Regions from separate parts of the Paenibacillus sp. NPDC056722 genome, predicted to be linked through region 1. Evidence: riboswitches for the same ligand, from Rfam matches in the RefSeq annotation. Region 1 holds a riboswitch; each other region holds the start of a gene.
The links. A riboswitch is a leader RNA that binds a small molecule or an ion and turns the genes downstream of it on or off. The one in region 1 is predicted to bind cyclic di-AMP.
Positions count from the first base shown of each region.

Region 2: it holds a riboswitch for cyclic di-AMP, as region 1 does, so the genes downstream of both, ACFRAM_RS27315 (resuscitation-promoting factor) here and ACFRAM_RS00570 (APC family permease) in region 1, are expected to answer to the same signal.
Region 3: it holds a riboswitch for cyclic di-AMP, as region 1 does, so the genes downstream of both, ACFRAM_RS23170 (hypothetical protein) here and ACFRAM_RS00570 (APC family permease) in region 1, are expected to answer to the same signal.
Region 4: it holds a riboswitch for cyclic di-AMP, as region 1 does, so the genes downstream of both, ACFRAM_RS27525 (C40 family peptidase) here and ACFRAM_RS00570 (APC family permease) in region 1, are expected to answer to the same signal.

Region 1 covers NZ_JBHTYV010000001.1:111,682-114,785, reverse strand. Annotated here, with positions in the region: gene ACFRAM_RS00580 (DsbA family protein) at 1-747, shown strand, start outside; gene ACFRAM_RS00575 (disulfide oxidoreductase) at 749-1,195, shown strand; cyclic di-AMP (ydaO/yuaA leader) riboswitch at 1,410-1,567, shown strand; gene ACFRAM_RS00570 (APC family permease) at 1,693-3,104, shown strand, end outside.
Region 2 covers NZ_JBHTYV010000020.1:48,208-51,311, reverse strand. Annotated here, with positions in the region: gene ACFRAM_RS27325 (HD domain-containing protein) at 1-450, shown strand, start outside; gene ACFRAM_RS27320 (TatD family hydrolase) at 505-1,275, shown strand; cyclic di-AMP (ydaO/yuaA leader) riboswitch at 1,475-1,702, shown strand; gene ACFRAM_RS27315 (resuscitation-promoting factor) at 1,986-3,104, shown strand, end outside.
Region 3 covers NZ_JBHTYV010000012.1:112,996-116,099, reverse strand. Annotated here, with positions in the region: gene ACFRAM_RS23180 (hypothetical protein) at 1-416, opposite strand, end outside; gene ACFRAM_RS23175 (hypothetical protein) at 690-989, shown strand; cyclic di-AMP (ydaO/yuaA leader) riboswitch at 986-1,172, shown strand; gene ACFRAM_RS23170 (hypothetical protein) at 1,378-1,797, shown strand; gene kdpF (K(+)-transporting ATPase subunit F) at 1,923-2,000, shown strand; gene kdpA (potassium-transporting ATPase subunit KdpA) at 2,059-3,104, shown strand, end outside.
Region 4 covers NZ_JBHTYV010000021.1:25,078-28,181, forward strand. Annotated here, with positions in the region: gene ACFRAM_RS27515 (M1 family metallopeptidase) at 1-654, shown strand, start outside; gene ACFRAM_RS27520 (hypothetical protein) at 666-1,496, shown strand; cyclic di-AMP (ydaO/yuaA leader) riboswitch at 1,714-1,851, shown strand; gene ACFRAM_RS27525 (C40 family peptidase) at 1,855-2,337, shown strand; cyclic di-AMP (ydaO/yuaA leader) riboswitch at 2,719-2,860, shown strand; gene ACFRAM_RS27530 (C40 family peptidase) at 2,865-3,104, shown strand, end outside.

The DNA.
Region 1 (3,104 bases):
CCTAAGAAGAAGAGTCCAGCGGCTTCTCAATTGAGCAAGCAGGAGAGAGACCGCACCAAGCAAGATAAACAGAAACAGACGAACAGAATGTTTATTATCGGTACAATTGTCTTTGTAGTCATTATTTTTGTAGTCCTATTTATGATGGCAGCGAAGGATACTTCCTCCACCACCACAACTGCAGCGCCAACGAGCTTCAATTACAGTGAGCTGCCGAGACTGGGTAAAGAGGATGCACCGGTCAAAATTGTTGAATTTGGAGACTTCAAATGTCCCGCTTGTGCCCAGTTCACGGGGTTGATCAAACCGCAAATCGTGAAAGAGCTGGTAGAGCCAGGAAAAGCCTCTTTTTATTTTGTAAATATGGCCTTTATCGGTCCTGATTCCGAAACAGCTTCACTTGCTGCCCTGTCCATTTACCATCAGAATGCGGATGAGTTCTGGAAGTTCTTTGATGCCGTATATGCAAATCAAGGCGATGAAAATGCTAAGTGGGCGACTGAGGATTATCTTGTTGGCTTAGCTGAGAAGGAGAAGCTGAACATTGATCTGGAGCTGCTGCGCAAGGACATCAAGGAACGTACGTATTATGACGAATTGAAGCGTGACATCAAGACAGCATCTGACGCAGGGGTTAATAATACGCCAACCATCTTCATTAATGGCGTGAAATCCGCAGAGCCGTTTAACTTTGACGCTATTTCGGCGGAAGTGAATACTGCAGCCAAAGCGGCGGAGGCCAAGTGAAATGAGTAAATTCTCCCTATTTTGCCGCCGTAACGCTCTTTATCTGGCCTGGTTTGTGTCAGTAGTGGCCGTGGCAGGCAGCCTTTATCTAAGTGAGGTTCTAAAGTATGAGCCCTGTAAGCTCTGCTGGTTCCAGCGCATTTTTATGTATCCCCAGCTATTTCTGCTAGGCATTGCCACGTACCGGGGAGACAAGCGCATTATTCCTTATGTGCTGCCACTGAGCATTATCGGGGGAAGCATTTCACTGTATCATTACGCAGAACAGAAAATTCCAGCTCTTAGCAAGATTATTCCCTGCACAGTGGGAGTTCCTTGCAACAAAGATTATTTGAATTATTTTGGTTTTATCACGATTCCTTTTATGGCGCTAATCGCCTTTGCCTTGATCACGGTTTTGCTCTGGTTCGGCCGTAAGCCGCTGGAGCAGGAAACAGAAGAAGCATAAGCAAGTACAACCAAAAAATATTCCCTGCTGATTCGTCACAAATAACGTCAAAATGTTATAAAAACACGGGCCGAAGGGATAATAGAAGAGAATGAAAGAGCGGACAGTTCCCGATATAAAATTTGCGGGTTTTGAATGTTTTTTCATTCTTTTTTCATTTTTTTCACCGCTTTACTGGATGCACTTTGTAGACTAATATTAGACCTTGTGAGAAGTTGAATATGCGCTGAATTTTCCTAGGAAAAACGGGGGAACCAATCTTGGCATAACGATGCCAAAGGGGTGAATCGGAAGCGGCCTATACGGCCGAACCGTAGGGCTACCACAGCCCGAATCCGCCAGCTAACCTCGTAAGCAAAAGTGGGATAATGACCATGCCCCAGGCATGCGGATCATTTCCGTATGCTTGTTTTTGTGCCTGCATTTATGAAATCCACCCGTGAAAACGGCGCACGGTATGACCGATTCAACTCACAAAGAGAGGAACTGTTTCTACAATGGTAAGCAAAGTAAAACGACTTTTGATCGGGCGTCCGATGAAATCCAACGAACTCGATCATGAAAAGTTATCCAAGGTGAAAGCACTGGCTGTTCTGTCTTCAGATGCGCTCTCGTCTGTAGCCTACGGAACGGAACAAATCCTGATTGTACTGGTCGCCGCGGGGTTCACTGCGATCTGGTACTCACTGCCAATTGCACTTGCCGTATTGGGACTGCTGGCGATTCTGATTTTATCATACCGGCAGACGATCTTTGCTTATCCACAAGGCGGCGGTGCTTATATCGTAGCTAAGAACAATCTAGGCGTTCCGACCGGGCTTTTGGCTGGGGGCTCTTTGCTCGTGGATTACATTTTGACGGTTGCCGTAAGTGCGTCAGCAGGGACAGATGCGATCACATCGGCTTTTCCAAGCTTGCATGGTCATACCGTTCTTATTGCAGTTACCGTAATTATCATCCTAACGATACTTAATCTACGCGGTGTAACAGAATCCGCATCTTTCATTGCTGTTCCAGTATACCTGTTTGTTATTTCCATTTTTGTCTTGATTATTTCAGGGGTTATAAAATATGCTACGGGCGGTGCGCATGCCCATGTCCCCGAGATCGGGACTGCGGTATCCAATGTCAGCTTGTTCCTGCTCTTGAAGGCCTTTAGCTCTGGCTGTTCGGCTTTGACCGGGGTTGAGGCTGTATCCAATGCTATTCCGAACTTTAAAGCGCCTGCTGAGAAAAACGCGGCAAAAACCCTAATGGCCATGGGCCTCATTCTAGGGATTATGTTCACAGGTATAACCGTCCTGGCTTACTGGTATGGCATTGTGCCCGATGAGAAAGCTACCGTCGTATCCCAGATCACGGAATCCACCTTTGGACGCGGCGTGCTGTATTTCTTCATTCAAGGGATTACCGCTGTCATTCTGTTCCTGGCAGCCAATACCGCTTACTCAGCGTTCCCGCTGCTCGCCTGTATGTTTGCCAAAGACAAATACATGCCGCATGCGTTCATGGTTCGTGGAGACCGGCTCGGTTTCTCGAATGGGATTATTTTCCTCGGTGTGATGTCTGCACTACTGGTAGCCGCATTTCACGGGAATACAGAAGGTCTGATTCCACTGTATGCTGTCGGTGTGTTCATTCCGTTTACATTGTCTCAGCTGGGCATGATGGTTCGCTGGTACAAATTGAAGCCGGCAGGCTGGAAAAGTAAATTTGCTGTCAACACAATCGGCATGCTGACGACATTAACGATTACCTTGATTTTCATCATCACCAAATTCTCCAGTGTGTGGATGGCCTTTCTCTTCCTGCCAATCGTAATGTTCGTGTTCTACCGCATACATGGTCACTACATGAATACAGCGGATCAGCTTCGTATCTGTCTCGACAAAGATAAACCAGTTATTAA
Region 2 (3,104 bases), on a different contig from region 1:
CAGTATTTGCTGCTAGATGAAGCGTTAGTTCAAACGGCCTTCATGCAATGGACACTGGAGGAGGATGGACTGCTAAGCGACTTGTGCAGCCGGTTTATTCATCGTAAACTGTATAAATATGTGGAGACGGAGAGTCTCAATCCGGAGACGATTGACGAAATCCGCCGCAGTTTTGCGGGAGCCGGGCTGGACCCGGAATATGATCTGGAAATTGATTTTCCGTCAGACCTTCCGTATGATGTGTTTCGTCCAGGAGAGGGTTTTGACAGCAATCAAATATTGCTGCTTGACCGGAAGGATCGGCTCCGTGAAATCTCGGAGGTTTCAGATATTGTACGTTCCATCAGCGGCATTCACCGTGGAAGATATCACCTATATTTTCCTCAAGATAAGCTGAATAAGGCGCTTTCACAACTGCCTGACTCTGTTGCTGAAATATTCGCAAAATAAAGATTAAATAGTTATTTTTGAACATAGAGACCAAGACCGGGAGGACAACAGTACATGTACTTATTCGACACACATACCCATCTGGATGCTCCGCAATTCGACGAGGACCGCGAACAGGTCATTGCTCGTGCGGTAGAGGCCGGTGTCAGCAAAATGATTAATATCGGATTCAATCGGGAGACGATCCCAACCACGATGCAGCTCGCAGAAAAGTATGATTATATTTATGCAGCAGTGGGGTGGCATCCACAGGATGCGATTGACATGAAGGAGGGGGACCTTGATTGGATTGCCTCGCTATGCAGCCACAAAAAGGTCGTCGCCATTGGTGAGATCGGACTCGATTATTACTGGGATACCTCACCGAAGGACGTGCAGCACGAGGTCTTCCGCAAGCAGATCGGACTAGCCCGCGAGCTGAAAATGCCAATCTGTATTCATAATCGGGATGCCCATGAGGATGTAGTGCGAATTCTTCGCGAGGAGAAGGCTAACGAGGTTGGCGGTGTAATGCATTCCTTCTCGGGTAGCTGGGAAACAGCGAAAATGTGCCTGGATTTGGGATTCCACTTATCCTTCGGAGGACCGATAACGTTCAAGAATGCAAGGGTTCCCAAAGAGGTGCTGGCGCAGACGCCGCTGGACCGTTTATTGATCGAAACAGACTCCCCGTATCTGACGCCACACCCCTTCCGTGGGAAGCGAAATGAGAGCGCTCATGTCAAGTTGGTGGCAGAAGCTGCGGCAGAAATTAAAGGGATAACTTGGGAGGAATTGGCTGAAATTACGTATGCGAACGCACTGGAACGATTTGGCATTGAGTGAAATCGGGAGGAAACACGGTGAAAAATAGAGTATAGCCGATGTATTAAACTTTTTTAACAAAAAAACAGCCGAATATTACAATATTTTAACCATATATTTGCGTAAACGTGGTTGAATCGTCCTTTACAACATGCATCAAAACAGGATATCATCTTTTCAGTGCAGTGAGCTGTTGTTACAGTGACAGCCCACGCTATCATGGATCGTCTCGCTGAGTCTCCGTATGGAGAACGGGGGAACCAATATTGTTTGCCGTATACAGAGCACATCAAGTACAGCTTAGAATGCCGCAGACAGTAGTTGATTTCTTCACGTGGTCTTTGGGGTGAATTTTAGGGCAACCGCCGTGAGCGGGTGACCCGAGATAGGGCGTCTCTCTTTCGTCCGAACCCGACAGCTAACCCCGTAAGCGAAAGTAAGAGAGGAAACCTCGTGCATGAGCCGCGTATTCTGACATCGGAGAAGCCACGAAAGAGTCCTCATAGAACTCTTTTAGGCTTCTTTTATTTTGAATATTGCGCATGTACCCTGCATACTGTTATATAACAGATGTGGGGGGAGCACTATGCCGGGCAGGCGATCCATGAGCAGGAGACGCAAAGGTATTGCAAATAGCGTGTCCTGTGACAATCTCGAATAGTTTCGTCCGAATGATAACAGTCATCTTGGTATACAGCTGACGACGGGGCTATGTAAGGAGGATGGAGAGAATGGGCGTATTCCAACCAGAAGTATCCCATGATTCGCAATCATCCAGCAGGTCTTACGCTTTACGGTGGGAACAAGTGAACTTTCGCGTACTTTCACTTGCCGGCGTGTTATCGATTTTGATCACGCTGATCATTCTGCTGTACGTGCACGGTCAAAGCAGCAAGCAGATCACTTTAGTAATTGACGGGAAAACGCAGTCTCTGGAAACGCGTGAAGCGATTCTCAGTGATGCACTAGCAAAAGAGCAAATTTCGCTGCAGCCGCATGATCAACTATCTATAGGCCTTAGTGATGAAATAAAAGACGGCGACCGTGTCGTGATTAACCGTGCGCAGCCATTCAGTCTTACTGCGGATGGTGCAAAAAAGATTTTTTATACGACCGAGAAAACAATCGGTCAGGCCATCAAGAAGCTGGGTATTGCCCTCGAAGGCCATGATAAGATTTTCCCTTCGCTAGATACCACTATCTCTGCCAATATGGATATCAAGATTGTCCGCATTAACAAACAAACTGTACAACGGACAACGAACTTGCCATATCGAGTCATCAAGACGGCAGACCCCTCCCTTACCAAGGGAACAGTTAGAGTGGCACAGGCGGGCGCACCAGGCGTCATGATCCAGCACATCGAAAAGATTTATCAAGACGGTGAACTGGCTTCCATGCGTATGGTTGGGAAAGAAGTTCAGACGGTGACCAAAGACAAGATTATCGCCGTTGGCACAAAGCCTCTCCCTAAACCTGTTACAGTGGCCCAAACAACAACTTCCAAAACAGCTAATGCTACCATTTCAACAAAAACCAGTGCCAAGAGCAGCAATGTCGCCACTAAATCGGGCGTCAATTTTGAATACAAGAAATTAATCAAGAACGTCTCGATGACTGCTTATTCTTCAGAAGAACCGGGCATTGGAACTCGTACCGCCTCCGGCACACGCGTAACGGAAGGACGTACGATTGCAGTGGACCCTAATGTAATTCCTATCGGTTGGTGGGTATATATCGAAGGCCTTGGCTTCCGCCGTGCAGAAGATACTGGTGGTGCTATCAAAGGCAATAAGGTGGATGTCTACTACGATTCGTTGAACCATGCACGTAACTTCGGACGCAAGTCG
Region 3 (3,104 bases), on a different contig from region 1:
GCTCCAGGAAGTTGTTCCACGGATAGATGGAGCAGCTTAGACTTTCGATTCTCCTGCCGGAACATTCCGGCAAGGACAGGCGGGTACAGAGTTGCCTGCAAATCCTGCAAGGCGGTCTGTACCATTGCAAACTGGCTCGGTTGCCAGCTCTGGCTGGTAACCTGCGTAACCCCGACAGCTTCACTCAGGCTACATTGCCGGATACACCGCAGAAAGTTACCCCATCTTACCAGGTCGACCCCTTTTCCCTCGGCTAGGATGCTGCACAACCCCCAGCCGCAGTCTCTCTGACAGGATAACTTCAGGATGATGTACAATGGTTTTTCACAATCGGCTGTGGAGCCATGGATAGCCGCGGAAGCAGGGACAGCAAAGAGTTCTATTCGTGTCAGCTTATGATGTTGTTCTATGTCCACTTTGAATCCTCCCCGAAGCGGTAGCCCATTTAATAACTATGGCCGCCGTCATCGCAACACAATACGCCAAAGTACACCCGCGTCAGGCTCTTCGGATCCAGAAGTTCTGGATGTGTACCAAAATAATAGTTGTTCATTTCCTTTTAGCTAATGATGTGATCGTAATCCGAATCATACGCCGCACCGCTTTCTTTTGTAAAAAGAGAAAATCTTTCATAGTAACGTCTATCCGCGGAATTTCAGCAACCAAGGGAGAGAAAGGGGACTAAAAGCATGTTTATTGCCCGTTATGAGGCCTCTATCTTCCTCAAGCACCGCTTTTCATATTTACACGGAAAACGGGCGAAAACCTTGAAATCCCATCCTTTGGAGAAAAAGATTTCTGATCTGCCTAAAATTTTCGATAATCGTGACAAAAACGTGAAAATAGGAGAAATAGAGAGATTGAACATCAAGAAAGCGCTACCTGATATGAAAAGGGTTTTCTTTATGCATTATTTTGGCATCCTTGACGTTTTACAAGAATTCCTGCGCGAGAGTATGATTACATCTGTTTCAACCACAACCGAATAGTTGATCCGCTTAATTTCCGTCAAGGAAAGCGGGGGAACCAACAATCGGCAGCCGATGTGAGAGTCGGAGCCGGTTATGGGGTGAATCCTGTATGGATGCGTCAAATGTGCATCTGTGCGGGTAGGGCGACTCTCACCGCCCGAATCCGACAGCTAACCTCGTAAGCGTATGTAGAGAGGATGAGTGCAATGTGACCGTTAGCGAGCCACAGAGGTAATCCTTTGTGGTTTTTTGCTGTGCTTTTATAAGCAAAACGCTTGTAAGGCAGCGTCTGGTGACGTGACACAGCCACAGATGGCTGTGCCCGAAAATGACGATAGGTCATGATCCTTTCGGAGATTTTCGTTGCCTCCTTGTTGTTGTACTAGAGCAGGAGGAGATAAGAGATATGGCGGATCAGATAGAATATGTGCTGGTATGCGCACCGACAAAAGCCGGAGAGCATTTTATCAAGATTTTAAAATTTAGAGGCATCCCTGTAGCAGGGTTGACGAACAATCAGGAGGAGAAGGAGCGTTTAGAGGAACTGGGAGTTGAGAACACTATTCTTGTAGATACCCGTCACCAGAAAACGTGGTTTCGTCCATCTTTTCCAGTAAGCCGTGTCTATCTGTTCGAGAGCAGCTTTACGCTGTGCTGCCGTTACATCCAGATGTGCCGGGCCTGGACCACACAGCCCATCTTTGTCATCACATCCTCCTTGAATCCCAGATTGGTCTATAAAAGACTGGGTGCAAGTTATGTCATCTATTCCCATAGCGGGGATGCCGTTTTTTTGGCGGATAAATCATCCCGTGATCAGGGATAAACAAAGGGGCTGGAAACAATGCTGGACCTGTATATGATTGCTGCGCTGGCCGTTACGTACGGCTTATTCTATGGATTTGTACAATGGTGTTCGAATGTAGCCCGGGATGCAGGGGGGCATGAGCGGTGATTGTGATTATTGCTGTGACTTTGCTGCTGTTCATCTATCTGGTATATGCGCTGATTCACCCGGAGAAATTTTAGCTACATCTAACGCTAGGAATGGGAACAGAAATAGAAGTCTTGCTAAGGAGGGACATTCATGGGCACTCTGCAAATGGTCGTAGTTATCTTAATCCTGCTGCTTCTGGTGAAGCCAGTGGGCACCTATGTGTATCATGTATTTTCGGGTGAGCCGAATCGCACAGACCGATGGTTTGGTCGTACAGAGAATGGCATCTACCGCCTGATAGGGCTGAAGCAGCGCGAAGGGATGTCCTGGAAGAAATACGCGCTAAGCTTCATTTTAACGAATATCGTGCTGGTAGCCTTTAGTTATATCATTCTGCGAGTGCAGCGGGGACTGCCGCTTAATCCAAATGGGATAGGAGATATGGAGCAGACGCTCACGTTCAACACGGTAATCAGTTTTATGACAAATACGAATCTTCAGCATTACAGCGGAGAGACTGGTTTGTCCTATTTCTCGCAAATGGCTGTGATTACGATGATGATGTTCACCTCTGCTGCCAGCGGCTTCTCCGTGGCGATAGCGTTTGTCAGAGGAATCACCGGGCGGGAATCGTTGGGGAATTTTTTTGAAGACTTTGTAAAAGCACATGTGCGGATCTTTCTGCCGCTGGCATTATTGGTAACGCTGATTCTGGTGGGCTTGCATGTGCCGCAGACACTGAAGCCTACGCTTGACGTCACAACACTTGAGGGCCAGACGCAACACATTGCGATAGGGCCTGTGGCTTCACTGGAATCGATCAAACATCTCGGAACAAACGGTGGCGGGTTCTTCGGGGCCAACTCGGCGCATCCGTTCGAGAATCCAAGTCCGCTTACGAATGTGCTGGAGATTCTTTCGATGTGGATGCTGCCCGCAGCGCTTCCGTACACGTACGGCATGTTTGCCAAAAACAAACGCCAGGGCTGGGTGATTTTCACCGCGATGATGACGCTCTTCGTGCTGCTGCTGGGGCTGAACTATTATGCGGAAACCCGTGGGAATCCGGCGATCAACGCCTTGGGCATCGAATCCTCACAGGGCAGCATGGAAGGCAAAGAAGTTCGCTTCGGGATTCCACAGTCCTCCCTGTTCACAACGGTAACAACCGCGGCGACCACAGGCAGTGTGAACAA
Region 4 (3,104 bases), on a different contig from region 1:
ATTCAAGCCAGCCTGGTGACCTCTCCTCAGGCCCTCACACTGGAAACCTGGAAATATAGCGGAGCAAATGCTTATACCCAGAATGTTTACCTCCGTGGCAAATTGGTGCTGAAAGACATCGAACGGCAGGTCGGCACTAAAACTATGGATACCATCCTGTCCACCTATGCGAATAAATACCGGTTCCGCCATCCCTCTACCCGTGATTTTCAGAAGGTCGTAGAGAACGTGACCAAGAAATCATGGCAGAACTATTTCGATCTTTATATCTATGACGGCGGAGCTCCTGATTTCTCGATCGACGATATCCAGATGCGTACCAAAGAAAATGCCGGCACCGGCCAAGGCTACGAATCCATCGTAAAGGTCAGCAACAGAGGTAGCCACTACGCGAATGTCCCCATTAAATTCACCTTCTCTGATGGCCACACCGTGGAGCGAGTCTGGAATGGGGACAACAAGAATACAGCGTTCCAGCTGATCTCCAGCTCCCCGCTATTGTCGGCAGAGATCGATCCCCAGCACACCCTTCTGCTGGAGAACAAACATATCAACAATTTCAGGCTGGCGGAGATCAAGCCGGATACCCTCTCCCGCTGGACGCTAACCTTGTCGAAACTGCTTGAAACTGTGCTTGGAACTCTGGTCTGGTGAGGTGGATGAGCTTGAAAACATCAATTATTCGCGGCTGGCAAAGTTTGAAGGAGCAAACTTATATTCTGATACTGCTATTCATCTACCGGCTGCTCTGGGGCTATTTTATGTATGGTTTAGTACGGGAGGCCGTAGTATCAGTCCTACTGCGGTATCCCGACCACAACGCGGGGGGCAGCGGTATGGCCAGGCTGCTGTTCTACATCGAGGGTCAGCATAGTCTTACCTCCGACCCTGACGTACAGCGCTGGCTATGCCTGCTGTTAGGGTTAACCTTGCTGCGACTGCTCATTTCCCCGTTCATTCGGGCGGGTCTGCTTCATGAGCTGCATCAGGAGCGCTCAGGAGAACGCGGTCTGTTCTTTTTCCCCGGCATGAAAAAGCATGGTCTGTCCGTGCTGATCTTCAGCCTGGTAGAGTGGCTACTCGCCCTCCTGCCCGTTTACTGGTTCGCACCCAAGATATATGCACTGCTGCTGTCGTCTTTAATGGACTATAAGCTGCTGCTGAACGGTGTTCCCTATATTCTGGCTTGGTGTGCCTATGTATATGTTATCCGCTTGCTGCTATTGTACATGCAGTTTGGTTATACAGCCGGAACTGGCATGTTCTCCTCCCTGCTAATCGCCCTACGGTGCCTTCTCACCGCGATAGGGGTATCAATCGTGATGGGAGCAGGCAGTCTGCTGCTCTTGGTGTTCTACGCCTTGGGGATTATTTACTTCCCTGGCTTGCCTGCACTCCTGATCCGCCAACTCCTTCCGCTCCCGTCCACACTCCTCAAATTGTGGGGCATTGCGGCTCAATATGACCTATGGAGAAGTAAAGCATTTCCACAATAAATCCGTCCCCTCAGGGCATATTAGAAGAGTCACTGTTCCTGGATAACAGGAGCCGCGACTCTTTTTTTGTCATCTTCAGCAGAGCGATTTGCAAAATGGTAACGGGTTTGATACAATGGCTTCTGTACTACTAGTAACAACTTTGTAATCTTTTGAAGGTATTTCTTAATATCTACGCTTATGTCATGTATGCAGTTGTCGATACGTCACACTTTAGGTGCATAAAACGCCGAATTCCTTGCACCGGGAAGTGGGGGAACCATATTTTGGGTGAATTGATCTCGTAAGAGAGGGATCATAGGGGACCTTCTACCGAACCCTTAAGCTAACCTCGCAGGCCTTGGAAGGAGTACATCTTTTGAACAGACAGAATTTTAAGAAAATCATTGTTACAGCCACACTAGGTTTGTCACTCGCCATCGGTATCGGAACCAATAGCGCTTCAGCAGACTCCAAAATGGACACGGTTATTACAAAAACCCTCGGAACCTCCTACAAAACTGGAGGAACAAGCACGGCCGGATTTGATTGTTCTGGATTCACTACATATGTATACAAAAGCATCGGCATTTCGTTGCCGCGCACATCCCAATCGCAATATAACGCAGGAACCTCCATCTCTCGCAGTCAAATGCGTCCAGGAGACCTCGTATTCTTCAACACACTCGGCAACGGTGTATCTCATGTCGGTATCTTCGTCGGCAATGGTAAATTTGCTCAATCCTCATCTTCCCACGGTGTCATTATTAGCTCACTGAGTGAGAAATACTGGGCTGATCGCTACATTGGTGCCAAACGAATCATGAGCACAACTGCTTATAAAGCGGTTGCCTACGACTAAACTAACCTCTAAAATACAATCATTCCATTTAACCTCATACCTATACTGTGCCCGGAGACTTGATTATCATCATAGTCAATTTCCGGGTTTTTCCTATTTTATAGTATACGTATACACCTCTTTGGAATAGATGAATCATATTTTGCGCCAAAAAACTCAATAAATTTTGGAAAATTTAGTTTGTCCTCTATTTTCAACGTTAATAGTGAGAATCCGCTCTTAAAATCCCATTTTTTGCGCACAAATATGCTATAAATGATTGCCAAGCGACGCTGTGTTTGTTACAATTAGCGCAGTGAGTTTTTAGTAACATTTTTGTAATTATTGAGTCACCTTTTTATAAGGTTTTGTCATGTATTCATATAGCAGTCTAATTCTAATCAACGGTATATGCCGAGTTCCCTAATCATTAGGGAAACGGGGGAACCACTTTGGGTGAATTGACCTCCTGTTTGAAGAGGGGTCATAGGGGACCTTCAACCGAACCCTTAAGCTAACCTCGTAGGCATTGGAAGGGGTTTACACTTTTGAAGAAGAAATTAGCAGCAGCAGTGCTTGGCTTTTCAATGATGCTTACCGCTATTGGAGCAGGAAGCGCTTTCGCCGATTCCAAGATGGATAAGGTGATTGACAAGGCTATCGGCACCAAGTACGTAGCTGGCGGCACGACTACAAGTGGATTTGATTGCTCTGGTTTTACAATGTATGTCTTCAACAAGATCGGTATTGACCTACCACACCAATCCGGTTCCCAATATCAGATGGGC